DNA from 3 places in the Paenibacillus sp. GbtcB18 genome. Region 3 is predicted to be linked to each of the others. Evidence: riboswitches for the same ligand, from Rfam matches in the RefSeq annotation. Region 3 holds a riboswitch; each other region holds the start of a gene.

Region 1 (9,769 bases), on a different contig from region 3:
CCGGTCAGTCCGTACGAGATGGTGGCCGCTTTCTCGGCCCTGGCCAACCAGGGAGTCCGAGTCGAGCCGACGGCCATTATCAAGATCGAAGATATGGCCGGCAGCGTCCTCTATCAGGCTGCGCCGAAAAGCGAACGCGTCGCCGACGCCGCGCCCGCTTACGTGCTCACCCATATGATGGAGAGCGTATTCGAGGATGGCGGTACCGGCAGCCGGGTGGCCGCCACGATCAAGCGGCCCGTCGCGGGCAAGACGGGCACGACCGACACCGACGCGTGGATGGTCGGCTACACGCCCGAGCTGGCCACCGCCGTCTGGGTCGGCTACGACAAAGGGCGTGCCATCAACACGGCGGAATCGCATCTCGCTTCGCCGATCTTCGCCGGCTACACCGAAGCCGTCCTGGAGGCGATTCCGCCTAAGCTCTTCCCGGTGCCGGAGGGAGTCACGACCGTCTACATTGATCCGAAGAGCGGCAAGCTCGCCAATGAAGACTGTACGACCGGCGCGCGCAACGAGGCGTTCCTTTCCGGCACGGAGCCGAAGGAATACTGCACGAACCGGGCCGCCAAAGGCAAAGGGTTCGGCAGCGGAGCGCGCTCCTGGTGGGAAGATATGAAGCGCTGGTGGAACGAATAGCAGGAGCGGAAGCTCAGCGGCCGTGAGCCGGGCTGGAACACGCGCCCGGGAACTCGCTCGCGGACGCTCAGACAGCTCCCTGCGAGGGCCAGGCTGACCTGCGTATTTTCCGGTGATGCCGGCCCTTTCCCGGTAAAAATGACAAAAAGGCAGATGCGAGCCTTCGCTCGCATCTGCCTTTTTTGTTTTCCGGCCGGATTGGATTAAACCCGGCCGGTCAGGATTTGATTTGTGTTCAGCTTCTTTCGAGGCTTGAAGCACCTTCTTTTATTGAAGCTTTTCCAAGCAACGAAAGCCCTTTTACAGGAAATAAACGGCCGGCCAGTCATTTATATCCAACGCAAAAAGGCAGAACTAAGCGTCCTTAGTCTGCCTTTTTGCTGTCCTAGTATATGAGTGTAACATACACTAGTGTTAGTATACCCGCTTCCCCTGGGTCTCACAATCCATGACACAATTTGTACACATTTAACGAGAGGCTAAGCAAGCGCCTGTTTAAGCTCCTCGGAAGAGTGGTTCCACCATTCCTCGTTATGTTCGATCAAAGCCTTGCGCAGCGCGGATTTCTCCGTTTCATCCAGGCCTTCCACCATGATCTTGCGCTTCATTGCGGCGTCCATCCGGTTCACGTGATCGGCCAGGATTTTCCAACCTTTGCGCGCTTCCGTATCGATCAGCATCTCGCAAGCCGTCACTCCGCCGTAGGAAGTTCCTTCCGGTGAGCGGTCCACGGCCACCCATACGATCCAGCAGCGGCGTCCGTTCGGGACGTCTTCTTTGTTCATCGAGAATTTAATCCGCTTCTCCACCTGGCTCTTCGCGTGCAGCGCGCCCATGTCGAGATAAGCTTCGTCTCCGTCGAGAATAAGGCTGGATACGTTGCTCAGATCAATCGAACCCGCTCCGAATCCTTTGTGATTCACCTTCGTGCTGACGATATTCAGCGCCGCCGGTTTTTTCTTCGGTTCTTCTTTATGGGAATCCATGAAAGGCACCTACGCTTTCCTAGAAAAATAATTCTGCTCTTCTTCATTTATTTTAGCTAATAATCCCCGGAATGCAAACATATACATGCTGTAGATGCTTGTCAACGGGGTGAAAATCATGAAAGTAAAGATGGCCAACCGAAAAAAAGCCTGGCTCGTATCCGCAGCCGCCGCGTTCCTGGGCGCAGCCTTCCTCGCCAACTCGCTCCTTTCTTCCCCTGAAGAAAGGACGGGCCAGACAAGCCGGGCCGTTCTGTCCGGAACCGTTCAGAATCCAGTCCCCCCGGTGAATGCGGAACCTTCTTCTTCAATCGGTCAGCCGCCGGCGACAGGAGAAGGTGTACACCAGCCTCTCAGCAAGCGCATCGTCGAATATCACATCAATGTGGAATACAACCCGGAAAACCAGAAGCTCCTCGGCCAACAGACCGTCACCTGGAAAAACCCGGGCAGTCAGCCTGTACAGGAACTGTACATGCATCTTTATCCGAATGCCTTCGCATCGGAAAAGACGACTTTTATGAAGGAATCCGGCGGCAAGCTGCGGAGAGACGAAGCCAAAAAGGGCAGCTTCGGAGATATGGAACTGCGCAGCATCAAAACCGAGGACGAAACCGACCTCAGCTCCGCGATGCAGTTCGTCCAGCCCGATGACGGAAACCCCGATGACCGGACGCTGATCAAGATTACGCTTCCGAAGCCTGTCGCCGCAGGGGCTGCCATTACGCTGCATACGGATTTTACGGTCAAGCTTCCGCAAGTGTTCGCCCGCATGGGCATAACGAAAGATTTCGTTATGGCGGGCCAATGGTTTCCCAAGCTTGCCGTGTACGAGCCTGCCGGCACCCGGGGACGGACCGCGGAAGGATGGAACCTGCACCAGTACCACGGCAATTCGGAGTTTTACGCGGACTTTGGCATTTTCGATGTCCGTGTGAAAGTCCCAGCGGATTACATCGTGGCCGCCACCGGTTTTCCGACCAAAAATCCGGTCGTCGAAGCCGGCAAGAAAACCTATCAGTTTTATGCGGATGACGTGCACGATTTCGCTTGGTCCGCTTCGCCTAACTTTAAGGTGTTTGAAGAGCCCTATGCCGCTCCCAATTTGCCGGGGGTCAAGATCAAGCTGTACCTCGATCCCAAGCATGAACCGTACAAGTCCCGCTATATGATCGCCGCCAAAAAAGCGCTGAGCCGGTACTCCCAATGGTATGGTACATATCCGTACTCGACCTTATCCATTGTCGTGCCGCCGGAAGAGGCTAACGGGGCGGGGGGCATGGAATATCCCACGCTCGTTACCGCTTGGGGAGCCTCCAAGGGGACGCCCGATCTGGACCTCGAACGGGTGGTCGTCCATGAGATTGGCCACCAGTTCTGGTACGGACTCGTTGCCACCAACGAGTTCGAGGAAGCCTGGCTGGACGAAGGATTCACTTCCTACACCGAAGATAAGCTGATGGAGCTGGAATACGGGTCGAAACCCAACTTTCCGGTCGAAGCGAGCTATATCACCTCACCGGCCGCACTGCAGAAAAATGCGTGGAGTTACCGCAGCCACGGCGAGTACGCCGACAACGTGTATACCCGCGCCAAGCTGGTTCTCAAGGAAATCGAGCACCGGGTCGGGCTGAACACGATGGACCGCATTATGAAAACATACTTCCAGCGATGGAAATTCAAGCACCCGGGAACCCGCGATTTCCAAGCGGTCGTGGAGGAAATCACCAAAACGAAATGGACGGAGTTTTTCGACCAATATATATACGGCAGCATGATGACCGACTATGCGGTCGATAACATCCGTATCCGCCAGACGAACGAGTCGGGACAGACGTTGTACGAAAGCAGCGTGCTGGTCCGCAAGTTCGGCGGCACTGTACCTGCCGTCCCGCTCCGGTTCCATTTTGCCGACGGTTCGACGACCGAGAAGGTCTGGGACGGACAGGGCGAGCAGATCGAGTACAAGCTGACCCATAAATCGCCGGTGGATTGGGTTTCCCTGGATCCCAACTACACCATGAAGCTCGAAAACCGGCATATCAACAACTATATGAAAACCGAAGTCGACACCACGTGGAGAATCCGCTGGACCCTCGGCGTCGTCAAACTGCTGGAAACGCTGTTCGATACTGTAGCCTGGTGAGGTGATGAGATGCTCCGCTATCTACGACAAGGCTTGACGGCCGCCCTCAAGCAGCCGTTCGCCGTTTGCGTGCTGTATGTGTATCAGTTTGCCTGGGGGATTCTGCTTTATAAATGGGTCCAATCCATTATCGTCCCTCTGCTCCACCGTTATCCCGGCAGCGATCAACCCCAGAGCGCCGTTCATTTGTTCTTGGCGGAAAGCCAGTTCCGGCTTGTAAAAACGGATCTCATCCAGCCGTATCTCGAATGGCTTCTCATCCTGCTGGCCGTCCGGATGCTGATCAGTCCCATGCTGAACGCCGGCGTGCTGTACTCGCTGGAACACCGGCAGATGAATGCGGGCTACCGGTTTATGAAAGGAATCCGCGAGCTGCTGCTGCCCTTCTTCCTCTATTATCTCCTGCAAACGGTCCTGATGCTTGCGCCGCTCTACTGGCTGGCCCCCAAAGCGCTTGCTTTGTTCAACAAAGCCTACGGATTCGAGCCGCTTCTTCTGTCCGTGCTTCCCTGGGCGGCACTCTATTCCGTGTACGCCCTGCTTATTCAGCTCCTCTTCCTGTTCCTGCAGTTCGGCCGGGCCTCCGAGGATCGGCGGGGATTTCTCGCGGTGCTTCCGGTCGTGTTCCGCCAAGGCTTGCGGATCACGGGCAATGCCCTCCTGCTCGTCCTGCTCGGCTTCCTTCTTGCCGTCGCGGCGACTTATGCCTCCTATATATGGGCAGGCCTGACGGCGCTCATCATCCACCAGATCTACCCTTTGGTCCGCACCTTTGTCAAAATGTGGTCCATCGCCGCCCAGCGTGAAATCTGGGAAAGCTATCGCATCTAGAAAGGCCTCTTTCTCTGCCCGTAAGCCGGGTGGAAAGACAGACGGGTCCCATCCATCGTCTCCCTTCTTAACCGTCCTCTTCCCGGATTGTTCCGGCGCGATATCCGTCTCCCCCTGCCGTTCAACGGCCAGGGGGTTTTTAGTTTCCATTTGCGTTTTTTTCAGCTATCATGGAAAGATAGAAGATAAAAGGAGGCATTACCGATGATATCCCCACGGACAAGCACCGTCGTGGCGGCAGTAATTGGCCTTTGCGTCGCCGCCGGGTCGTTCTTTTACGGACAGTCCGACGTTAAAGCCAAAGAGGTTGTGGCGATCGGTCACGACGTCCGCATCTCCAACCAAGCATTCGACAAAATGAAAGCCGAAGTCGATTTGGCCTTTCAGATGCAGGGCGCTCAAAACAATTTGACCAACGATCAGCTTCTCGATCTGATGCTTAAGGACGAGCTCTTCGTCCGTTACGGCCAGAAGCGCGGAGTCAAAGTCAAGGAAGCCGAAGTGAAGCAGGCTATCGACCAGCAGCGCAAAGCGCTGGAAGCGGCCGGTCCCGAAGCGGCTCAGTTGAAGGAGATGCTTTACAAAAGCGCCGGCTTGACCGAGGCAACCTACTGGACCGATCCCAAAACCGTCAACCAGTACGCCAAATATCTCCTCCAGCAAAAGACGATCGAATACCTCGTCAAAAAAGGCGAACTGAAAACGCAGGAAGATCTCAACGCCCTGCAGGAAAAATTGCTCGCCGAAACGAAGCCCGGGCTGCGCGTGAAGTTTCCGGACCAGCCGAAGACTTAGATCGGCTCTAAGCTGAAAGACATGGAAAACCCGCCCTTTTTATACAAGAAGGCGGGTTTTTTGATCTACTTTTTCCCCTGAAATCCGACTAAATAACTGCTTTTGAAACTTTTTTGTAACTATTTTTAGTTTTTTGGAAGGAATTTCTGGACCTATGGCGAATACTTAGTGTCGGAACAGAAAAAGATTGCCGAATTTCTTCTTAGACAAAAGGAAGAGAACGGGGGATCCACTCTGGGTGAATTGATCTTGCAACACAGGGATCATAGGGGACCTTCTACCGAACCCTCCAGCTAACCTCGTAGGCACAGGAAGGAGCAACACAGTTGAAGAAAGTCTTGTTGTTTGTTTTGAGCTTGACCCTGTTTTTGAGTGTGGAAATCGGCAGCGCTTCCGCGAAGTCGACGCTCAGCTCCACGATTGACGGATTGGTAGGGACGCCTTACAAGTATTCGGGCACATCGACCAGCGGTTTTGATTGCTCGGGCTTCACGTCCTACGTATTCGACCGGTTCGGCATTGATCTGGCACGCACTTCAAAAGCACAGAACGGCCAAGGATCCTCGGTTGCGAAAAGCGATCTGAGACCGGGTGACCTTGTATTTTTTAACACCGACGGAAAAGGCATCTCCCATGTAGGTATTTACATCGGGAACAACAAGTTCGCCCACTCCGCCACGAACAAAGGTGTTACAAAGAGTGACTTGAGCGAATCTTACTATGCGAAACGATACGTTTCTGCACGCCGCGTTATCGGCGATGACCTTTTTAACAAGATCACTGCAGACTAGTAAGACGCACTCGTAATGGAACGCAGCATATACCCGAAAGGGAGCCCCGTAATCCAGGTTGCCGCCTGGCTTGCCGGGCTTCTTTTCATTTGCGCCGGATTTCCTGTTATTATTGAAGTTAGACGAAAAGGCAAGGAGCGTCCCTTCATTATGATCCTTTTTATCCATCGCAAAGATCTGCGGATTGACGACCTGATTGCGTTTGATTACATTCACAGCTTGGGGCGTCCAAGCCTGCATGTCCTGATTCTGGACCCTTTCCTGCTGCGCGAAGGCCGGGACAGGGAACACAGCGGAATCAACTTCCTCCGTCACGTTTCCAGGCTCATTCGCGAATACCGGAAAGCGGGCGCTCATCTGGAAGTGCTTGCCGGCGAGCCTCATGTCGTGGTCGACGGGCTACTCGCGGAGCTTCCCATCGAAGAAATCGTGGTGCATGGCGACATTACGCCCTATGCATTAGTACGCGACCGCAAACTGAAGGTTTCAGCTTCCGCGCGCGGCGTCCCGGTTACTACGCTGATCGACCACACTCTCGCCGATTTCGGGGATTTCCAGCATTTCGCGGAGCGCCGTACCCCTTACCAGGTATTTACCCCTTTTTATAAAAAATGGAACGCTTACATGCACCTTTTTTTCCGGCCGTCGTCGGCCGTCACCGTGCGCGATTTGCAGACACGGCCGCTACCGGACCGCGAAGCCTGGTCCGCCCGGTTCCCGCTTCCGTTGGACCCGGAAGCGGCAGGTACGGCGCCTGATCCCGCTCAGACTCTGAGCGATTTTCTCGAAGGAGGTCTCCGCGCTTATGAAGCGCAAAGAGACCGGTACGCCTTCGAGACGACCAGCGGGATCAGCCGCCATCTGAACACCGGCGCGCTCTCCGTGCGCCGGGCGTATGAAGCCGCTCTCGGCAGCGAGCGGCACGAAGCCTGGACGCGCCAGCTGGCGTGGCGCGACTTCTACCTGTACCAGGCCGTCTATAACCCGGACTTCTTCGTCTACGAGAAGAAATTCGATTTCTCCGGCCTGGAGGACACGCTCTTCGAGCGGTGGTGCCGGGGGCAGACCGGCATTCCGGTCGTGGATGCGGCCATGGCGGAGCTGAACGCCACGGGGCACATGCCGAACCGGCTGCGGATGGTGACGGCCATGTTCTTGACCAAGAACCTGCGGTGCCCCTTCACGCTGGGCGAACGGTATTTCCGGCGCAAGCTCGCCGATTACGACAACGTGCTCAACCGGGGCGGCTGGCTGTGGAGCGCTTCGCTCGGCTTCGACGCGTCCCCGTACTTCCGAGTCATGAACCCCGTCACCCAGTCGGAGACGCATGATCCGACGGGTATGTACATCCGGCGGTGGCTTCCCCATCTCGCTCATCTGAGCGATAAGGAGATTCATAAACCGCAGGCTGACGCGATTGTCGATCTGAAAAGCTCACGCGCCGCAGCGATCGAGATTTACAAGCACATGCTGGCGGAGGCTAAACCTGACGCCGGTGCAGGTTCGGTCGGACTTTTCCCGGACGGCTCTCCCCCTGTTTAAAGCTTCGTTCTTCGGGTAAATAGAAGTACGAGGTGATAAACATGGAAAATCCAATGGTGAAATGCAGCATTGCCAACTGCGAATACTGGGAGCAGGGCAACAACTGCAGCGCGGAAGTTATTATGATCGAAGTAAACGCTCATTCGAACAAGCCGCAACCGCAGGAGCGGGACGGTCTGCCTTACGATTCCGGACATCAGGATTCCGCCGAGGGCATCACCGACACCTGCTGTCAAACTTTCGAGGAACGTCATCATCACTAAACAATCAAACTTTTCATTAGAAAATGAAAATGCCGACAGCAGAGGAGCCGTAGAGCTCCCCTGTTGTCGGCTTACAAAATAATCCGCCGCTGGGATCAGCGGCGGATTAAAGACCGGACAGGCTTCATACTGTCCGGCTTTTTCGTGTCGAAACCGAAACGTTCCGCTTACCGCCGCAGCCATATTTCGTAGGGACTCCGCCCTTTTACCCCTTACCAGCCGAGATCCAGCTTCTTTCCGGTTTCCACGAACGTTTTGATGGCGCTCAGCAGCATCCACCAGGCGGGGTCCGCCTTTTCGTAGGAAGGATGATTTTCGACCCACTGATCGTTGATCAGAGTCAGCTTGGTGCAGCCAGCGAACGGCTCCAGCTTAATGGTTACCCGCGTTGTAATCTCCGCATGATTCGGATAGTAGGAAGGACCCGGGTGTTCAATGTAACTAAGGATACGGTTCGGCTCGTATTCCAGCACTTCTCCGTAGATATGAACGGTCTGCTCGCCGTCATTGCCGGGTCCGATGAACCGGATAGATTCACCGGGGACATAAGAAGAATCGATCACACAGTCGAAAAAGATTTTACGGGTTTTCTCCGGCGTCACGAAAACCTCCCAGACCTGCTCCGGGCTGCCGTCGATATAAAAATGATAACTGAGATCCATTGAATATTCCTCCCTTACCTAGTGTCGGCGTCTTGAGATAGCTTGGCCGTTTTGCTACCATCAACATTACAGGACCACGGCGCAAACCGATTGTAAAAAAGCGTCATTTCCCCTGAGACTTCATCTGGAACGGAGGCGGCTCCGCATGAAACCCGAAGAGAACCCGGCCGTCGTCAACAAAGGCATTTTAAAATACGAGGAAGGCCGTCAAAGGTTCACCATTTCCCGACGATTGCCCGCACCGGAGCTGGCTTTTTTTATCCGGCATTACTGGCTGATTCATTGGGACTTGAGGGGACTTCCTTCTCATACCCAGGAGGTTCTCCAGCCTCCCTGCTTTAATCTGGTTTTCGAAAAAGACAACACGCGGGTCTACGGAACGAATACAGGGAAAATGTCGCAGCTTCTTGAGGGCAAAGGAGAAGTATTCGGCGTTTTGTTCCGGCCGGGCGGGTTTTATCCGTTTTACCGGCAGCCGGCTTCAGAGCTGGTCAACCGCAGCTTGGCTTTCCGGGAGGTTTTCGGCATAAGCAGCCTTCCGCTGGAAGATGCTCTGTTCGCTCATTCCGATGAAGACACGAAAGTTCGTTATGTGGATGATTTTTTCAAAAAGGAACGGCCGTCAGAAGACAAGCAAATCGAAACCGTCAACTCCGTTATCGACTACATTGCGGAACACAGGGAAATCAACCGGGTCGAGGACGTCGGGGTCAAGTTCGGCATCTCCGTAAGAACGATGCAGCGGATGTTCAGCCAATATGTCGGCGTCAGTCCGAAATGGGTTATCAAGAGATACCGGCTCCAGGATGCGGCCGTATCGGCGGATGCGGGAGAATCGCCGGACTGGTCGAAGCTCGCGGTAGATCTGGGCTATTACGACCAGGCTCATCTGATTAAAGATTTCAAAACGGTTATCGGCAAATCACCGGAGGAGTACGTGCGCAGTAAACAAGGTTAGACCGGCAGAGCCCCATAAGAAAATGGAACGGCCCGCCGATGTAGCACTTGGAAGCACGCTGCAATTCAGTGAGGCCGCTTTCTGAAATTAGCCTTTAGGCCGCCTTCCGCAAAGACGGGATTTTAACGATCAGCCAGAAGGTAAAGGCGAGCAGAA
Region 2 (9,769 bases), on a different contig from region 3:
ACGGTCAACCGGTCGACAAAGTCGTCGGTTTCCAATCGAAGGACGCGCTCAAGAACGTTCTTTCCCGTCACCAATAATTGCCTCGCGCAAACAAACGATGAGAAAAAGCTCTTTTTCTGCTATGCTGAAAAGGAGCTTTTTTTGTCATTTATCCGATAAAGACAGAACCATTTTGGATACAGGAAGCCTAAGGAGGGAGAGGCAGTGACGGAAGAACGGGGGGGAGAACCTCTCCACAGAATGACCCGCGAGGAGAGCGAGGACCATATTCGCAACAAGCTGGCCTTGCTGCCGGATAAGCCGGGCTGTTACCTGATGAAGAACGCGGAAGGCACGATTATTTACGTGGGAAAAGCCAAAGTGCTCAAAAACCGCGTGCGTTCTTATTTTACCGGAAGCCATGACGGGAAGACACAGCGGCTTGTGTCGGAAATCCGTGATTTTGAATATATCGTGACCTCAAGCAACATCGAGGCGCTTATCTTGGAATGCAATCTGATTAAACAGCACTACCCGCGCTATAATGTGCTGCTTAAAGACGACAAGTCGTTTCCTTATATCAAAATTACCCATGAAGAGCATCCGCGTCTGGAAGTGACGCGCAAGATCGTCAAAGACAAAGGGAAGTATTTCGGGCCTTATCCGAACGCTTTTGCCGCGCAGGAGACGAAAAAGCTGCTTGACCGGCTGTATCCGCTGCGGAAGTGCAAAACGATTCCGGACCGCGTCTGCCTGTATTATCATCTGGGCCAGTGCCTGGCTCCGTGCGAGCATGACATCACGCAGCAGCAGAATGACGAGATGGTGCAGGGGATTGTGCGCTTCCTCAACGGCGGTCACGAACAGGTCAAGCAGGAACTGACCTCGAAGATGCACGCCGCGGCAGAGGATTTGAACTTCGAGCGGGCGAAGGAGCTCCGCGATCTGATCGTGAACATCGACGCGGTGATGGAGAAGCAGAAGATTACGACCACGGATGTGGTGGACCGCGATATTTTCGGCTACGTAGCCGATAAAGGCTGGATGTGCGTGCAGATTCTGTACATGCGCCAGGGCAAGCTGATCGAACGTCATGTGACCATGTTCCCGTACTATGGAGACGAGTACGAGGACTTTATCACTTACGTGATGCAGGTATACAGCGAGAACCCGGCGCTGCCGAAGGAAATCTTCCTGCCCGGCCGCAGCCAGCAGGAAATGCCGGCGGGAAGCCTGAGCGCCGGTATGGAGGCAGCGGCGGGAGCGGCTGTCCCCCAGGCCGGAGAAGACGGCGGATCGCCGGAGAGTCTGCGGGAAGCCCCGGAGGAGGCGGCCGCGCCGTCGCAGCTCGCGGCGGAAGCCGAGGAGCACGCCGGTTCCGATTCGCGCGGCATGCCGACGACTGCGGAGCAGAAAGACGTGAAGGAAGCGCTGGAGAGCTGGCTGAAGGTGAAAGTGCATTTTCCGCAGCGCGGGCTCAAAAAGCAGATGGTCGACATGGCCAGGGACAACGCGCGCGTCGGCCTGGAGGAGAAGTTCCGCCTCATCGAGCGGGATGCGCAGCGTACGGTGCTGGCAGTGGAGAACCTAGGCAGTTGGCTCGGTACGGGGCCGGTCACGCGGATCGAGGCGTTCGACAACTCGAACATTCAGGGCTCCGACCCGGTGGCCGCGATGGTCGTCTTCACGGACGGCAAGCCGGACCGGAAGGAGTACCGCAAGTACAAGATCAAGACCGTGAAGGGACCGGATGACTACGAGTCCATGAGGGAAGTCATCCGCCGCCGTTACGAGCGGGTGCTGAAGGAGAATATGGCGCTGCCCGATCTGATCATCGTGGACGGCGGCAAAGGTCAGATGTCGGTCGCTATCGACGTGCTGGAGAACGAGCTGGGGCTGTTCGTTCCGGTGTGCGGCTTGTCCAAGGACGCGAAGCACAAAACCGCGATGCTGCTGGCCGGCGATCCCGCCGAAGTCGTCCCCATTCCGCGCGACAGCCAGGAATTTTACCTGCTGCAGCGGATCCAGGATGAAGTCCACCGCTTCGCGATTACGTTCCACCGGGAAAGGCGGGCGAAGTCGATGGTCGTTTCGCAGCTCGATGCGATTCCCGGTATCGGGGAGAAACGCCGGAAGCTGCTGCTGAAGCATTTCGGGTCCGTTAAAAAAATCAAAGAGGCCGCGGTTGAAGATTTTCGGCCTCTGGGAATCGGCGAGAAGCTCGCCGCACAAATATTGACCGCTCTGCGGGGAGAACAAGAACAAGAGGAACCGTCCATTTGAGACGGTTCCTCTTTTTTGTGCGTTTAATGCGGCCACAAGTCGCCGGTGATTGCACTTCCGCTGGCTTCCGGGACTTGCCGCAGCCAACCACCGGTTATGCCGTCCGCGCCGCGGGGCTCCATCAGGGTCTTAGCGGCGATGTGCCGCATGACCGTGTCCATCGTACTGCCGCCGTGTCCGGGCTGCTGCCATGTCCAAGAGTCCGGGGCGGCTTGCTGCCGGCAAGGGGGCCATTGGCCTCGCGTGCAGACAAAGCCGGTGACTTTCTAGACGGGCCGCCGGTTCTGCCTGCTTCCGCTCATAAACCTCAGTTTGTGAAGCCCGGATACCGCGAGGGCGACGGCGGCCGGCAGCGCCATATAGAGCAGGCCTAGCGCAGGCGTGCTGGCTGCCAGCCCTTCGCCCGTGAGAAGGGACAGGCCCATGAGGATGCTGTCCATAGCCGTATGGGCGAACAGGGCGGTCAGGAACCCGTACCGCAGGAAGGCGTAGCCGAAGACGAGGCCGAGCACCGTTACCTCGATCAGCCTGGTGTACACCGGGTAGATCGGATAGGCGGTGTGACCCGCCGCCCAGATGAGGCTGGGCAGAAGCACGGCCAGCCATTTGAACCGGAGCAGCCTGCTGAACAGGGCGATGCCGAGCAGCCGGAAGGTGGCCTCCTCGGAAATGCCGGCCGCCCAAGCCATCAGCGGAAGCAAAGCGGGCTGCAGCATGTTGCGGGGAGACGACATCGGATCGTTCACCGACCAGACACCGAAGCCTTTCTCCGCCACAAGGAACAGCACCTGCTGGAGGCCGAGCAGGAACAGGCAGAGCAGATAGCCCTGCACCATGCTGCGGGTTATGTGCGCGCCGAAGTCGGCGTCGCGCCAGCGGGGCATGACGGACTTTCCTTCACGTCTCCACAAGGCTTCGCCGGCCGTGAAAGAGAAGTAGACGGCTGCGGCCATCAGCAGCGTAACGAAGTTGATCAGCACGATCGAAAGGATCGCTTCCTGGCCGCTGCTCGTCGGCGTACTGCCGGCTTTATAGGCCGGATACATGTTGATGTTGTTCATGACGTAGATCACGACATATACCGCCGTTAGCAGAACGCCACGGGAAAAATCGACCGTCCTCCGTTTAAGGACGGTATAACCGAGGGCGATCAGGGCCATCAGGCCGTTGCCCCACAAGCTGATGCGGGTCCACATGGAGGCGGTATCCTCCTGATGCTTCAGCCAGGACGTGAAAGCGGCGGGGAGCCGGAACGATTGGGTGAATGAGGAAACGGAGGTTCCATCCAGCTTCACGCCGATCGTCAGCTTTGCGTCCCCGACAGGCTCTTTCTCCCGCTCGAACAGCAGCATGCCGGACATGGCGGCCGGAGGACTGATCCGCTTGAACTCCGCCTCTTCGTAGCCCTGCCGTACGATCGCTTCCCTGGCGGCCTTCTCCGCATCCGACGCGGACACGGCCGCCAGGGATTCGCCGCCGATGCGGGACCAGCCGATTACGGCTTTCGTGGTCATATGGATATCGATGACCCACTTCCGGACCGAAGGGGAAGCCTCGGCGACTTCTACCCGATAGTAATCGACGGGCACCCGGCTGGCGTAGCTCTTGTCATACAACGTTTGAAGCTTCTCTTTGGTCAGATAACCGCTGAGTTCCTTCTCCGATTGATAGCTGACGAATGTGCCGGGAGACCCTCCGACCGTAACGGCGCCGGAGCCGTTATCGGCATCGGCGCCCTGCCTTTGCCGCAGCCATGCGACCGCAGCCTCCGCGGCTTGTTCTTTCGTAATGGAGGCTGACGTTTCGTAAGGATCGGAACCGGCGGGAGCGGCCCCGGTATTATAGATGAAAACCACGGCTGCATATAGAAGGAATCCGGTCAAGGCGAGCAGCAGCAGCGGGTTATCCGGACCGTATTTTTTCATGGTCAGCTCCTTCTCCGATCGTTTTTTTAACCGTATCACAGTTTGCGTAAGGATGCCAATTCGTGACTCCCAGTTAGCTGCAGGAAGATTGTCTAGGTTTCCCCCCGTAAAATCCGGTTAAAAGGGCTTTGTGCTTGTTTAATAACAGATATATAATGCGGATGATTCATTTCTTCGCACAACTTCATACGCCGAATTTCCGTTGGAAAACGGGGGAACCATACTTTGGGGTGAATTTTACCGCTTGTGCCTGAATCGGGCAGGGTAAATAGGGTGGCCTGTACATCCGAATCCGTCAGCTAACCTCGTAGGCGACCAGCAGGAACCATAACCGAAAGGGCAGTGGGACTCCAGTGTCTTTTTTGTGCTTCATATAGGAGGAAATTATGTGTTAAAAAAGTCGAGATTTACGCCGCCGCAGATCCTTGTGCTCGGATTTGCCCTCATTATTTTCATCGGCTCGGGCTTATTGATGCTGCCGGTCTCGTCAACGGACGGGCTGCCGCTTCCGTTCATCGACGCTCTCTTCACGGCCACCTCGGCTACCTGTGTAACAGGTTTGGTCGTGGTAGACACCGGAACGCATTTTACGACGTTCGGACAAATGGTCATCATTTCGCTGATTCAAATCGGCGGCCTCGGATTCATGAGTATGGCGACGCTTTTTGCTTTCATCCTGCGCAAGAAGATATCGCTCCGCGAAAGGCTGCTGCTTCAGGAAGCCTTGAACCAGGGCAGTATGGAAGGGATTGTCCGTCTTTTCCGGAAGGTACTGATCTACTCGCTGACGATCGAGGGAATCGCGGCCGTCCTGTTTACCGCCCGCTGGTCGGTGGATCTCGGATTTCCGAAGGGGCTGTACTACGGCATCTGGCATGCCGTTTCCTTTTTCAACAATGCCGGGTTCGACTTGTTCGGTCCGATTACGGGCCCCTTCACCTCGCTGACCGCTTACGCCGGCGATTTTATTACCAATGTAGTGACGATGGCGCTCATCGTTCTGGGCGGAATCGGTTTTATCGTGATGTCCGATGTGATGGATTACCGGAAAACGAAGAAGCTGACCCTTCACTCCAAGGTGGTGCTGAGCGCCACAAGCATTCTGATCGTGACCGGGGCGCTTGTTATTTTTATCTTCGAGTATTCCAATTCGAAAACGCTGGGTTCGCTGGACTTCGGCGGCAAGATTCTCGCTTCGTTTTTTCAATCGGTCACACCGCGTACGGCGGGGGCGAATACGCTTGATCTCGCTTCTCTCCGCCAAGCGTCCCAATTTTTCATGATCATCCTGATGTTTATCGGGGCTTCTCCGGGATCGACCGGGGGCGGGATCAAGACGACTACGTTTACGATGCTCGTAGGGGCTATCGTCGCGATGGTGCGGGGAAAAGAAGATATCGTCTTCTTCCGCAACCGTCTCGGCAAGGAACGCATCCTGAAGGCGATCACTTTGACGATGTTTGCACTCTTTCTTGTTATTTTCGTTACCATGCTTCTGTCTACGACGGAAGATCACGAGTTTCTTATGATTTTGTATGAAGTGACCTCGGCATTCGGGACCGTAGGACTCACCCTGGGGCTGACCACGAAGCTTACCGTGTTCGGCAAGGTTATGATCGCCCTGACGATGTTCGCGGGACGTCTCGGGCCTTTGACACTTGCGTACGCGCTGCAGCCTAAAGCCGAGAAAGAACTGTACCGTTATCCCGAAGGAAAAATCACGATAGGTTAAGGAGAAACAAAACAATGGCTTTCATTCAATATGCAGTTATCGGACTCGGACGCTTCGGTTCCAGCTTGTCCCAAGAATTGACTCAGCTCGGGCACGAGGTGCTGGGCATCGACAGAGATGAAGAGAAAGTGGACGAGATGAGCGACAAGCTCACCCATACCGTGGTTGCGGACGCAACGGACGAAGAGGTTCTCCGCTCGCTCGGCGTCCGGAATTTCGATTGCGCAGTCGTGGCTATCGGAGATAATATCCAGGCGAGTATCATGGCGGCGATTCTGCTTAAGGAGCTTGGCGTTAAAACGGTCGTCGCGAAGGCGTTGACCGATCAGCACGCCAAGGTGCTTGAGAAAATCGGCGTGGACCGGATTATTTTTCCCGAGCGTGATATGGGCGTGCGCGTGGCTCACCAGCTCGTGTCGCCGAACCTTCTCGATTATATCGAATTGTCCAAAAACTACACGATCGCGGAACTCGTCGTTTCCCGGCGTATTTCCGGCCTTACTCTAAAGGAACTCGATCCGAGGGCCAAGTACGGCTGCAGCATCGTCGCCATCAACAAAACGGACGACGTGATTATCGCGCCTACCGCCGAAGATGTCCTGCACGAGAGAGACGTGATGGTCGTTATCGGCACGAAAGAGCAGATCGACACGTTTGAGAGCCGCGCGATCCGCTAAGAAGCCGGAAAGGGGCGTATGCGCATGGAGAATGCTTTGACACAGCTCATTGACTATGAGCTGTATTTATTTATCCTGATTGTGGTTCTGGGCATGCTGTTCGGTAAACTGGCGGGATGGCTGCCCCTGCCCGATGTGGCGCTTTTTCTGATCGCGGGGATGATTTTCGGACAAGCGTTTCACTGGATCGCCGAACCGAGCAGTTCTCTGACCAATCAGTTCATCCTGGTCATAGGCTCCACGCTCATTCTGTTTGACGGAGGGCGCAATATCCGGCTGAGCGGGCTGAAGCATGTCTGGATCTCCGTCACGCTGCTGAGCATACCGGGTGTCATCCTTACGTGCGGGGCGGTCGCCGCCGCTTCCCACTGGTTTCTCGGCTTGCCTTGGCTGCATGCGCTCCTGCTCGGGGCTATCATTTCTTCCACCGATCCGGCTACGCTCATTCCCGTGTTCAAGCAGGTGAGAATCCGGGCCAAGGTACGCGAGACGGTAGAGAGCGAATCGGCATTCAATGACGCCACGGGCTCCATTCTTACCTTCTCGCTGATTGCTATTCTTCTGGGAACGGAGCACGTATCCGTCGCTTCAGGCGCATGGCAGTTCGTGAAAACCGCGCTGGGCGGGCTGGCGGTCGGCGCGATAATCGGATATGCGGGAGCCTTCCTGACCGCACACGTGAAAATCGGCTTTCTGCGCGATTACGCGACGATTCTGATGCTGGCGGCGGCTCTCGGCTCTTATCTGGCGGGTGAAGATCTGGGGGTCAGCGGTTTTATGGCGACGTTCACGGCCGGGCTGATCTGGGGCAATTCCGACGTCTTCAAGCTGCATATGGAGGATAAAAAGCAGGAAATGACGCATTTCTCGGAAAATGTGACCGTTCTGATGCGGATGCTGATCTTTATCCTGCTCGGCAGCCAGGTTAATTTTCCGCTACTGCTCAAATATTTGTGGCCGAGTCTCGGCATCATTTTCGTGTTCATGTTCATCGCCCGTCCGCTGGTCGTGCTTGTCTGCACGCTGCCGGACCGCAAAGCGAAATGGACTTGGAGAGAGATTGTCTTCATGTTCTGGGTGAGGGAGACCGGCGTGATTCCTGCCGCGCTTTCCGGCATGGTGGCGGGGCTGGGCATCGCTCATGCGGATCTGATCGCTTCCGTTACGTTTATGGCGGTGTTGATCACGATCCTGTTCCAGGCGAGCACCACGGCCTTTGTGGCGCGTAAGCTGGGCCTTGAAGAGGACAGCGGCGGCGGAGGCGCGCATGGCGTACCGTCCGCGAAGCCGGGAACTCAATAATTAGAAGAAACTTTTCTTTAGGATGATAGAAAATGGAAACCGCCTATGCTTGCATAGGCGGTTTTTTGGCGAAGGCTCTGTTAGCCTTGAGTGTTGATTTTTGTCCAAAAGAAAAACTGCCCAATTCGGCGGTTCATTCTTCTTTGGCTTTTAAATTTTTCCCCTCATGATAATCTTTCCATAACGGGCTGATGTATTTTTCCATTGTTTTTACGACAACATCTCTTCGGTTCTCTTCGACATTTACAGTGTCATTTGAAATGTCATTTCTAATTCGTATGAGCACAAATAAAGGGGGCAATGCAGCCTCACGGAGAGCCTTAATCATGATTTCTTCCTGTGAAGTAATATCCATAACTTATCTTTTTTCCTTTCTAGTAGGTTATACAACTATCCTAAGCCCTGACACCAGTGTCAGGCTCAAGCGGAAATAATCAATTCCACTATGCTCCCGATTGCTTCAATAAAAATCAACAACAAGTGTAACAGAGCTCTAGCGAAAAAAAAGAACCTCGCCGGGCCGTGCAGGCAGGGAGGTTCTTTGCAGCCGGAAGCGTGGGTGCTGCCGTAGCCTTTGGGGGCATCAGGCGGGGTATGACGGGTTGGCCCTCCCGGGCCGTCATAGCCGTCATGCGGACATAACCGCATAACGGTCCCAAGCGCTGGCGCGGCAGCGGCCTCTGCCAGGGCCCGGCTTACTGGCTTAAGCCCGCAAAATGCGCTTTGGCCTTGCGGATAAAATGCGCGACCGCCTCGTTCTGGTGAGTCTCCTTCACGAAAATGAGCGAGGTGGTCCGCGGCGTATTCATAAGTTCCGGCAGCTCACGGACGCAGAGCCCGTCATGATCGGACGAATGGTCGTGCAGGTACGATCTCGGCAGCAGCGTAGCCGCCTGGCACGTAACGACGAGACGCATGATCGCCTCGAACGAGTCGATTTCCATTTTGACGTCCGGAAAAATGAAAAAGCGGTGAAACAGCTCGTCGGTAAGCACCCGGTACCAGGTGCCTTTAGAGAAGAGGATCATCGAGAGGCCGTTCAGATCGGCGATGGACAGCTCCTCGCGGTCCAGGTAAGGATGACCCTGCGGCAGCACCAGACAGAGATGATCGTCGAAAAGAGGCTCGCAGGCGAGTCCCGGCTGGTCGATGGAGGAGGCGACGAGGCCGATGTCGACTTTCTTCTCCTTGACCATCATGACGATCTCGTGAGTTTTGCCGGTCAGAGCTTTCATGTCCGTAGACGGATATTCCGCCAGGTACATCGTCACAAGCTCGGGAAGCGTGGTCTGCAGCGTCGTCAGACTGGCTCCGATGGTGAGGCTCATATGGCGCCCGGCGGTCTTATATTCGTACAAGGTCTGCAGGAAGCGGCGTTCGGCCTGTCTCTGCTCCAGCGCATATTCGTATGCGATTTCGCCGGCCCGCGTTAAATCAAGGCGCTTCCCCTTGCGGGAAAAGAGCTGGACGCCGAGCTGCTCCTCCAGCTTCATGATCTTGCGCGATAAGGCAGGCTGCGACAAATTTAGCACCTGCGACGCTTTATTCAAGCTGGCCTGTTCGACAACGACAGCAAAAACGTCGAGATGTTCCATAATTCGTGCCTCCCTGGGGTTTAAATTCTTCTTATTATGCAAAAATATTATAATGAATATAAAAAAACAGCAATTCCATTATAAGCGATAAAGAGGTACGATGTATATGTCACCAGTTGTTCACAAAAAATTCGGCCCATTGTCGCTAATCCGAGGCAGGAAAAAGCGATGAGTGTGCCTTTTTTGGCGGTTGACGGTCCCCGGACAGGGGAGTACAATGGAATTTGGTTTTGTCTGGAATTGTCGAGACGTATCATGTCGAGGCGAAAATTTGAG
Region 3 (9,769 bases):
AGGCGCCCGGATGATAAACATCCAAGCGCCTCTTCTGTGTATCATGAACGCATGCCTCTACCGTTTAAGCGTAATACTCTTCACGCAGACGGCGCACATCTTCGTTTTCCAGATATTCATCGTAAGGCATCATCCGGTCAATCACGCCTTTAGGCGTAATTTCGATAATGCGGTTGGCAATCGTCTGAATGAACTGATGGTCATGCGATACGAACAGCATCGTGCCGTCAAAATCGATCAGCCCGTTATTGAGAGCCGTAATGGATTCGAGATCCAAGTGGTTCGTCGGCTCGTCGAGAATAAGAACGTTGGCGCTTGCGAGCATCATTTTGGACAGCATGCAGCGCACTTTCTCGCCCCCGGACAGAACGCTCGCTTTCTTAAGCGCTTCTTCGCCGGAGAAAAGCATCCGGCCCAGGAAGCCGCGGATAAACGATTCGTCCTGGTCTTTGGAATATTGACGCAGCCAGTCGACGAGGTTCATATCGACACCGTCGAAGTACTGCGAGTTGTCTTTCGGGAAATAAGCCTGGGTTGTGGTGACGCCCCATGTGTAGGTGCCTTCATCCGCTTCCGTTTCGCCCATCAAAATCTGGAACAGGGTCGTTTTCGCGTGTCCGTCCGGACCTACGAAAGCGATTTTGTCGCCTTTGTTCACGGTGATGGAAATATTGTCAAGAATTTTCTGGCCTTCAACGGTCTTGCTCACACCGTCAATCGCCAGAAGCTGCTTGCCCGCTTCCCGCTCCGGTTTGAAGTTGATGAACGGATATTTGCGGTTGGAAGGCTTAATGTCGTCCAGAGTAAGCTTCTCGAGCTGTTTCTTACGGGATGTCGCCTGCTTCGATTTGGAAGCGTTGGCGCTGAATCTCGCGATAAACGTTTCGAGTTCCTTGCGCTTCTCTTCGGTTTTCTTGTTTTGCTCTCTGGCAAGCTTCAAAGCCAGTTGGCTGGATTCGTACCAGAAGTCATAGTTGCCGACGTACATCTGAATTTTGCTGAAGTCGATGTCCGCGATATGCGTACAAACCTGGTTCAGGAAGTGACGGTCATGGGATACCACGATGACGGTGCCTTCGAATCTGGCCAGGAAGTTCTCCAGCCACTGGATCGATTCGAGATTCAAATGGTTGGTAGGCTCATCGAGCAGCAGAATATTTGGGCTGCCGAACAAAGCCTGTGCAAGAAGGACGCGGACTTTCTCGTTTCCGTCCAGATCTTTCATCTTCTGCTCGTGAAGCTCTTTCGGAATACCGAGACCGATCAAAAGCTCGGCCGCATCGGATTCCGCCTGCCAGCCGTCCAGCTCGGCGAATTCGCCTTCCAGCTCGCCCGCACGGATACCGTCTTCTTCGGAGAAATCCGATTTCGCGTAGAGAGCGTCTTTCTCTTCCATAATCTGAAAGAGGCGCGCATGACCCATCATGACCGTTTTCAGAACATCGGTTTCGTCGAATTCGTAGTGGTTCTGCTTCAGAACCGCCATACGTTCGCCCGGTGCGATATGAACGTCGCCTTTGTTGGGCTCGATTTCGCCGGACAAAATTTTCAGAAACGTGGATTTTCCCGCCCCGTTAGCGCCGATCAGGCCATAGCAGTTGCCGGGAGTAAATTTAATATTAACGTCTTCAAAAAGAGCGCGTTTGCCGTATCGAAGCGTTACATCCGTTACAGTAATCATGAGTGCGGTTAACCTGCCTTTTTGTATAATCGCGGCTTCTTCCAAGCCAATTCCCTCTAGTATAGCATAAAAAAGGACTCCCCGCTCGTAATTGCGGGAATGAGCTTACTTGCCGCGCTCGATTTCCTCCACGAGCTCCGAGAGAATCGTCCAGCGTTCCATCGCCTGCTCCAGCTCTTCACCGGCGGCAATCTCCTCCGCGTACAGCTCCTGTACCCGGCCGTAGTCGCTTCCGGCCTTCGCGATATCGCTCTTGATCCGCTCCAGCTTCTCTTCCAGAGCCGCGATGCGGTCCTCGATCGTATCCCATTCCTTTTGCTCGTTGAAGGAGAGTTTTTTCTTCTTCGCGCGTTCCCCGCCCGAAACCGCTCCGGCTGTTCCGGTGGATGGTGCGGATGGTGCGGAGTCCTGGACTCGGGCTTTTTCTTTGGCTTCGGGCTTAAGCTCGGAAGCTTCACGCTGTTGTTTGAGCTCCAGGTATTCGGAGTAGGTTCCGATATACGATTCGATTTCGCCCCCGCCCGTAAACGAAAACAGATGGTCGGCGGTCCGGTCCAGGAAATAACGGTCATGGGATACCGTGATGACGGCGCCGGGAAACTGCTCCAGATAGTCTTCCAGAATGGACAAGGTCTGAATATCCAGATCGTTCGTCGGCTCGTCTAGCAGCAGGACGTTCGGCTCTCCCATCAGTGTACGCAGCAGATAGAGCCGGCGCTTCTCGCCCCCGGAAAGTTTCCCGATCGGCGTCCACTGGAGATTCGGCGGGAACAGGAATCTTTCCAGCATCTGCGCCGCCGTGATGCTCTCTCCGTCCTTCGTCCGGATGACCTCGGCCGCCTCGCGGACATACTCGATGACACGCTGCTTGTCATCCATCTCTACACTTTCTTGCGTGTAGTAGGCCAGTTTGACGGTGCTCCCCCGCTCGATTTCGCCGCTGTCCGGGCTGAGACGTCCGGCCAGCATATTCAGCAGCGTCGATTTGCCGCTTCCGTTGCGGCCGATAATGCCGATCCGGTCGTCCGGCAGCACGATGTAGCTGAAATCACGGATGAGCTCACGGCCCTCGTAGCCTTTGCTCACCTGCTTCAGCTCGATGACTTTGCGGCCGAGGCGGCTGCCTGCCAGAGCCATATCGAGCTTGGCCGCAGGCCCGTCGACTTTGCGGTCGCGCAGCTCCTCCGCCCGTTCGACGCGAGCTTTCTGCTTCGTCGTGCGGGCTTTCGCGCCGCGGTGCAGCCAGGCGAGCTCTCTGCGAAGCAGATTGCGCCGCTTGTCTTCACTGGCTGCCTCACGCTCCATGCGCTCGGCCTTTTTCTCCAGAAACGTCGTGTAATTGCCTTCATAGCTGTATATGCTGCCGCGGTCGAGCTCCAGGATGCGGCTCGTCACACGCTCCAGGAAATAGCGGTCGTGCGTGACGAGCAGCAGAGCGCCTTTCCACTTGCTCAGAAACTGCTCCAGCCAGTCCACCGTCTCGTTGTCGATGTGGTTGGTAGGCTCGTCGAGAATAAGCAGATCGGCGGGCTGGATCAGTACCCGGGCCATAGCTACACGCTTACGCTGGCCGCCGGACAGCTCGCCTACGGGCTTGCCGAATTCCGTGATGCCCAGCTTGGTGAGGACTGTTTTGGCCGTTGTGCCGGCTTCCCACGCGTCCAGCTCGTCCATTCTCGCCTGCACCCGCATCAGCTTCTGCTGGGCAGCCTCGTCTTCGGGGCTGCTTTCAAGGGCCGCAAGCGCCTGCTCGTAGTCGCGGAGCACCTTCATAAGCGGCGTTTCTCCGTAGAAAACCTGCTCCAGAACCGTTGAACGTTCATCGAACTCCGGCTGTTGAGGCAAGTATTCCACTCGGAAATGATTGGAATGAACGATCGATCCGGAATCCGGCGTTTCCAAACCGGCCAAAATTCTCAGCAGGGATGACTTGCCGGTGCCGTTGACACCGATCAGGCCGATCCGCTGTTTTTCCGAGATCGTAAAGGAAATATCGTCGAAGAGAACTTTCTCTCCGTAAGTTTTTACTAGATGTTCGGCATGAATAATACTCATGAGTTCCTCCGTCCTTAAGTGCCGCGCCAAATGAACCCGGCTGCTCTCATGCCCGCCGTCGGGCGTACGGATGAGACCAGCCGGATGTATAATCGATTTCTTCGGGTTTAAACCGGGCTGACCGGATTTTCCGGCTGTCCGGGATCGCTCGCTGCCGCGGCCGGGTGCAGAATATATTGCAGCAGCAGAGAGGCCGTTCCCGCGATGGCGTCCACATGCGTGCGTTCCATGCCGTGCGAGGCATGAACGCCGGGACCGATCAACGCGGCACGGATGTTGCTGCCTCCGCGGAGCGCCGCGGAAGCGTCCGAGCCATACTGCGGGTACACATCCACCACGTGTCGGATCCCGGAGCGTTCCGCGAGGCGTATAAGCTGCGAGGTCATCGCGTAGTCGTAGGGACCGCTGGAGTCTTTTGCACAGATGGAGACGTCCTGCTCGGTGCAGGTCAGATCATCCCCCATGGCGCCCATATCGACGGCAAGAAGCTCGTCAATGTCAGCCGGGATGTAAGAAGCCCCGTGACCGACTTCCTCGTAAGTGGTCAAAATGATTTTAACGGTGCAGGCCGGTTCGATCAGCTCGTTCTTCAAAAGATCCAGAAGGGCGAACAGTGCGGCCACACTCGCTTTATCGTCGAGATGACGGGACTTGACATACCCGTTCTCCAGCATGCGGACACGCGGCTCGAAAGAGACGAAATCCCCGACCCGGATTCCCAGCTTCTGTACGTCTTCCTTGTTGAAAGCTAGCTCGTCCAGGCGAACTTCCATGTTCTCCTCGACGCGTTTATGGTCTCTCGCATCCGGAAAAACGTGAACCGAAGGCTTAGTGGTCAAAATAGTGCCTTCATAGCTGAGTCCCTGGCGGGTATGAACGCGGCAGTACTCGTTTTCGATGGCCGCCATCATAAAACCGCCTACCGACGTAAGGCGCAGACGCCCGTTGTCCTTGATGGACCGGACCATCGCCCCGAGCGTGTCCACATGAGCCGAGAGCCCGATCGTGTAATCGTTCCGTTTGCCCGGAATCGTAATGATGCCGCAGCCTTTATTTGTCAGTTCCAGCTTGTAGCCCAGCTTCTCGGCCTCTGCCTTCACTTTATCCATAATGTGGTGAGTATATCCGCTCGGGCTTGGCGTTTGCAAAAGCATGTCCAGCACTTCCAGCAGATACGTTCTGTTTACTTGCTCCATAAACTCAACCTCTCCTTTTCCTATCCCGGTACGAGTAGTGTCGCTCTGCAAACGAAACCGTTTAACGGTAAAGCTCTCCGCCTGACCGGCGGCCGGTGTCCGTTTCTGAGCGCTATGTAAAGACTTGCTTCCACTTAATACCCCAAAAATTCCTCTATCCATCAACCCTAATTGTCGCAGGCAGAGCCGCCGGGTTCTATCCTTCCGTATGGTTATGCCGGTGCAGGTAAAGTTAACCGGTGAAGTTCCGTTTGGAGACTCTCACTTATTTTACAATCTTGCAAGTTTCCGTAAAAACGATTGTGAATACCGGAAATTTACGCCAAATCGGCATGCCTGCAAAAGCAGTCTTACTGGTGATACTACACTGTTTCCCCGTTGTTTTCAAACGATAAACCCGTTTCGGGAAAAACAATCCGGCCGCGGTTGGAAAACTTTGTCCCGTGAAATCTAGCAAATCGCATGCTAGGATTAAAAGGCTTCTTCCGAGAGAGATGCAAAGCCGCGGGACATGCCCGCTCCTCTTCTCAGACAGAAAGCAAAAAAATAAGGCCGAAGCTTCTGTGGAAGCACGGGGGAACCCATATTTGGGGTGAAGCCATGATGTTCATGGCCGGGTGATTGCTCTTTGACCCGAATCCGTCAGCTAACCTCGCAGGCCGATAAAAGGAGAGATTTTAACTTGAAATCTATTAAAAAAGCAACTCTCGTTGGTGTTTTTGCCCTTACGTCCGTTTTCGGTGCAGGCGCCGCATCCGCGTCCGCCGAGCCATGCAACGTTTCCGGCGGAAACACGCTCGCGACCTTTTCGAACAAATACGGCATTGATCTTGCCTCTCTTCTTACATCCAATCCGCAGCTCAATAATCTGAATTTCATTTGGAAAGGCACGCAGATCGTCGTACCGGCCGCACCTCCCGCTGCGGAGAAACCGTCTGCCGAGGCGCCGTCTGCGCCAACCGCACCTGAAAAGAAACCGGAAGCCCAGAAACCTTCCGCACCACCGGTAAAACCGAGCACGCCCGCTCCGGAAACTCAGGCACCCGTAAGCACGCCGAAACCGACAACCAAGCCGTCCGCACCTGTCGCGACTCCGGCGCCGAAACCAACTGAAAAACCTGCTTCTTCCCAATCGGAATTCGCGGATCAGGTCGTAACGCTGGTGAACCAAGAACGTGCCAAAGCGGGTTTAAAACCGCTCGCTTCCGACAGCGCGCTTGCCGCGATGGCATTGGACAAAGCGAAGGATATGTATACAAATAACTATTTCGACCATAACTCTCCGACGTACGGATCTCCATTTGATATGATGAAATCTTATGGCATCTCTTATACGTATGCAGGCGAAAACATCGCCAAAGGACAGCGCACTCCGCAAGAAGTAATGAACTCGTGGATGAACAGCCAGGGTCACCGTGAAAACATTTTGAGCCCGAACTTTACGAAAATCGGAGTCGCTTACTATAACGGCGAATGGGTTCAAGAGTTTATCGCGAACTAATCCGATTTTGCAACAAGTGCACGCATGCGGATGTAAGACTAAATACTGTTTAAGGATATAATACTGTTATCGAATCTAATGCAGCTATGAAAAGCGGCCCGTTCCTGAACTGGAACCGGTCGTTTTTTTTACGGAAAAACTGGCGGCTAAGAGCTGATGCCCGGGCAGCAGAAATCATAATACAGAAGACCTGGGGGAAACTAAGCTGGACGAGTTATTTAAGTAAGGCATGGGTTAATCCTTCGGCAACATTAAGATAAGGGGATTCAGAAGGAGAGCTTTATGCGGCCGCGTTATTTCAGATGGAGTTACAGTGGCACTGCGCTATTCGGAGAGAGGATTACTGCGTTGAATAACATCGGAACATAGGAATCCGCTCACCTGGAAATGATGGCAACTCTGACTTTCACATCGAGTGTTTTGCCGCCGGCTTCGCCATAAAAAGAACCTGCCGCGAATACAGGCAAGTTCTTACGGGCGTTACTCGATTTTTTTCGTAAAAAATTAGCTTTCAAAGTCTACGCAAGGAGCGACGCCGTCTTTGGCTTCGCCCATATAAGCAAGCACATCCTGGTGGACGGGGTGCACATTATAAGCTTTGAGATCTTCAAGCGAGTTAAACTTTGTGATCAAAACCAGGTCGTAAGAACGTTCGGAATGGATCACATCCGCGCCCACTTCGATATGCAGCAGTTCGGAAATTTTGCCTTCCATGTTCTGCAGCTTGGTTCTTGCTTGTTCGACGGACTCCGGGCTGCGGTCTTTAAGCTTGAAAAACACGACATGTGTAATCATTGTACATTCTCCTCTTTCCCGTTTCTTCAACAACCCGTCCATTATACCATTATCGTTCCACGACAGGAACTGGTTAGCCGAATCGGAAGTTAAATTCGGTATGAATGATCCGCACCACATCCCCGTCTTTCAAAGCGACCATTTGATATGGAACGAGCATTCCGTGGTTCAGAAACGTACCGTTTCGCGAACCGAGATCTTTGACCGCATAACCTTCCGGCGTCCGTAAAAATTGCGCGTGAATCCGCGAGATTCCGAGTACATCTTCGATATAGTCGGCATCTCCTCCTCCTCGCCCGATTATAAAAGAATCCGCGTCGAGCAGGATCGTCTCCTTCCGCCCTTCCCGCATTACTTCAAGCACGGGATGGCGGAACTTCGTATGCGGCGGGGCTGACGCGGCACCGAGGAAGACGGTTTCATCTGCGTTATTCACCGCAGATAGCGGCGGAGCCAGGAGCGTCGTACGTTCGCCCAGTCCGGCGTAGTACTGCTCAAGCGATACCGGCTCCTGTGCCGCTGCAGGCGGATTCGGGCTGCTGCCGGAGGAGGCCGCTTCTTCCAACTGGCTGTTACGCCGGCCCGGAAGGCCGATTGCCAGCAGTACGTAAGCGGCATCCAGCACCAGCAGCGTCGCTCCGCTGCTGATGTACAGCAGCGGGGGTTCGGGCGCGCTGAAATAAGCGTTCCAGATCATCCCGATGATCAGGAATGCGCCTCCCAGCGCGAGGATTTTGACGCGGGACCCGCGAAGCGGTCCTGCGGAGGCGGCCGCTCCGGCGGGCGCGGCTTTCCGCTGCGGCGGCTGCGGCATTGCGTGCAGCGCTATGTGCGGCTGCGACGCTCCGTGCGACGCGCTGTGCGGCTGCGGCATTGCGCGCGGCTCGTCGTGGAGCTGCGGCGGTTGCCCGGCCGCCTGCCCGCCGGAGCCGGTCTGCCGCCAGCTGAACGGCACAGCCGCGGCAGACTGCGGCACGGTTTGCGCAGCAGCGCTTGAAGCGGCCGCTGCAGGTGAGACGATGCGCGGAGCTGCCGTACGGTGAACAGGCACTTCAATGCCAGCGGGAGTTATTTCAGCGCTCGCGGAAAAGCGGGTTACGGCCGCAGAAGCGTCTGCGGATGAACCTTTTGCTAAGGTTGCCGGAGTCGGATCGAGGCCCGCAGCGGAAGCGGCATTGTCCCGCGACACCGGATGCGTATAGCTCGAAACGGCTGAAGCAGAAGCCGTATAGTTCGCTTCAACAGGCACAGGATAATCGGAACCGTCCGCAGCAATTAGCTGACGTTTTCGGATAAACCTTTCTGCAGCTCCTCGCGGCTTGGTATCTGTTCGGCTTTCGTCCACAAGCCTATGAGGCGGTCCAGTCCCGCCTTGGGGCACATATGCGCTCTCTCTTCGCAAAAGTCCGTCACCGACATCATTACTTTCTCTCTGAAAATGCAGCGCGTCCGTTTCATGAATATCTTGCCCCGGCTTCTTCAAAACGGAAAACGCATAACCGCTCCGCTCACTGAACTCTGCAGAACCAGACATTTCTGAGTTCGGAACGTTTGAAGCTCGAACAATCGTGTCCGACTCCTTGCCTCCTTTCCCGATGTCTTCCTCAATTCTTAGCCTATTCTCGCTTATTTCCACATAAATTTGCCTTTTGAATTCTCGAACGGAGAAGTTTTCACGCTCGCAGTACTTGGCAAGTCTCTCGAGACTTCCACGCTCTTCCGCTCGGAGCCGGCTGCCCAAATCTCGAACAAGCGCGCTCCACATGACGGATGCAGATGCAGCCGGAATTTCCTTTATAGGGAGGCACAGCAGCGAGACGTCTGCCCAGCCCCTTTCGATATATATGTAATTTTTATCCACTACAAACTGAGCCTCATTCAGCATAAAATTGCCGCTATCGCTTACACAAGCCGCCGCTTCGTACAGCAGTTGAAGACATCCGGCGGGATCTGGACTGCGCTCTTTAAGGATTGCTGCCAGAGACCGTCTGGAGGCGAGGTTATAGAGCAGCCTGATACGACTATCGATCTCTTCCACCTTCAAAGACAGTACCCGCGGAATAGCGTGTTCTTCAAGCATCTTTAGCTGCAAGGGCGCCAGGCGTTCAATGTTCAGCTCTTCTTCCAAGCCCACTTCCAGCCACCTGCCTTGCGACAACCGTATGCTTGCCTGCAATCCGAATATTTCCATAGCTTCATCCTTTCGCATCTCTGGCGGGATTCTGTCAAAAAGCAAGGCTTCCGTACCAGTAAGCAGCCAGAACCCCCGGCAGTACCGCATACATAAAGGGAAAACGCAGTTGATCACGTTGTCTCAAGCTTTTCCAAAACGACAAATCTTTCAGAAACAAACATAGGGCCAATCCCCCGAATAAGCGCCCGAGCCTTTTTGCTCCTTCTTTTCTCGCAAGCAGCAAGCACAAACCGATCGCTCCCGCGAACAATAAAGAATAAAGCGCGCACGTAAAAACATAGACCCCGCCCGTTAAAGCTCCAATCGCCCCGAACAGCTTAACGTCCCCCGCACCGAGCGCTCCTGCC

What was found. Region 3 has a riboswitch for cyclic di-AMP ahead of KVT34_RS02715 (CAP domain-containing protein). Riboswitches for the same ligand answer to the same signal wherever they lie in the genome.
Region 1: it holds a riboswitch for cyclic di-AMP, as region 3 does, so the genes downstream of both, KVT34_RS26910 (C40 family peptidase) here and KVT34_RS02715 (CAP domain-containing protein) in region 3, are expected to answer to the same signal.
Region 2: it holds a riboswitch for cyclic di-AMP, as region 3 does, so the genes downstream of both, KVT34_RS09840 (TrkH family potassium uptake protein) here and KVT34_RS02715 (CAP domain-containing protein) in region 3, are expected to answer to the same signal.

The regions. Positions count from the first base shown of each region.
Region 1 is NZ_JAGXJX010000013.1:78,957-88,725, reverse strand. Features, by position in the region: gene KVT34_RS26935 (transglycosylase domain-containing protein) at 1-639, shown strand, start outside; gene KVT34_RS26930 (YwhD family protein) at 1,119-1,625, opposite strand; gene KVT34_RS26925 (M1 family metallopeptidase) at 1,744-3,771, shown strand; gene KVT34_RS26920 (hypothetical protein) at 3,781-4,602, shown strand; gene KVT34_RS26915 (SurA N-terminal domain-containing protein) at 4,807-5,397, shown strand; cyclic di-AMP (ydaO/yuaA leader) riboswitch at 5,576-5,720, shown strand; gene KVT34_RS26910 (C40 family peptidase) at 5,724-6,188, shown strand; gene KVT34_RS26905 (cryptochrome/photolyase family protein) at 6,339-7,730, shown strand; gene KVT34_RS26900 (DUF1540 domain-containing protein) at 7,772-7,993, shown strand; gene KVT34_RS26895 (SRPBCC domain-containing protein) at 8,206-8,655, opposite strand; gene KVT34_RS26890 (helix-turn-helix domain-containing protein) at 8,801-9,613, shown strand; gene KVT34_RS26885 (MFS transporter) at 9,708-9,769, opposite strand, start outside.
Region 2 is NZ_JAGXJX010000002.1:993,899-1,003,667, reverse strand. Features, by position in the region: gene trxA (thioredoxin) at 1-77, shown strand, start outside; gene uvrC (excinuclease ABC subunit UvrC) at 241-2,262, shown strand; gene KVT34_RS09845 (CPBP family intramembrane glutamic endopeptidase) at 2,529-4,187, opposite strand; cyclic di-AMP (ydaO/yuaA leader) riboswitch at 4,367-4,516, shown strand; gene KVT34_RS09840 (TrkH family potassium uptake protein) at 4,576-5,919, shown strand; gene KVT34_RS09835 (potassium channel family protein) at 5,934-6,596, shown strand; gene KVT34_RS09830 (cation:proton antiporter) at 6,621-7,898, shown strand; gene KVT34_RS09825 (hypothetical protein) at 8,032-8,253, opposite strand; gene KVT34_RS09820 (LysR family transcriptional regulator) at 8,594-9,493, opposite strand.
Region 3 is NZ_JAGXJX010000001.1:546,492-556,260, reverse strand. Features, by position in the region: gene KVT34_RS32320 (hypothetical protein) at 1-45, opposite strand, end outside; gene KVT34_RS02730 (ABC-F family ATP-binding cassette domain-containing protein) at 65-1,681, opposite strand; gene KVT34_RS02725 (ABC-F family ATP-binding cassette domain-containing protein) at 1,787-3,736, opposite strand; gene KVT34_RS02720 (M42 family metallopeptidase) at 3,844-4,932, opposite strand; cyclic di-AMP (ydaO/yuaA leader) riboswitch at 5,473-5,608, shown strand; gene KVT34_RS02715 (CAP domain-containing protein) at 5,615-6,433, shown strand; gene KVT34_RS02710 (Dabb family protein) at 6,938-7,228, opposite strand; gene KVT34_RS02705 (DUF6382 domain-containing protein) at 7,302-9,419, opposite strand; gene KVT34_RS02700 (A24 family peptidase) at 9,454-9,769, opposite strand, start outside.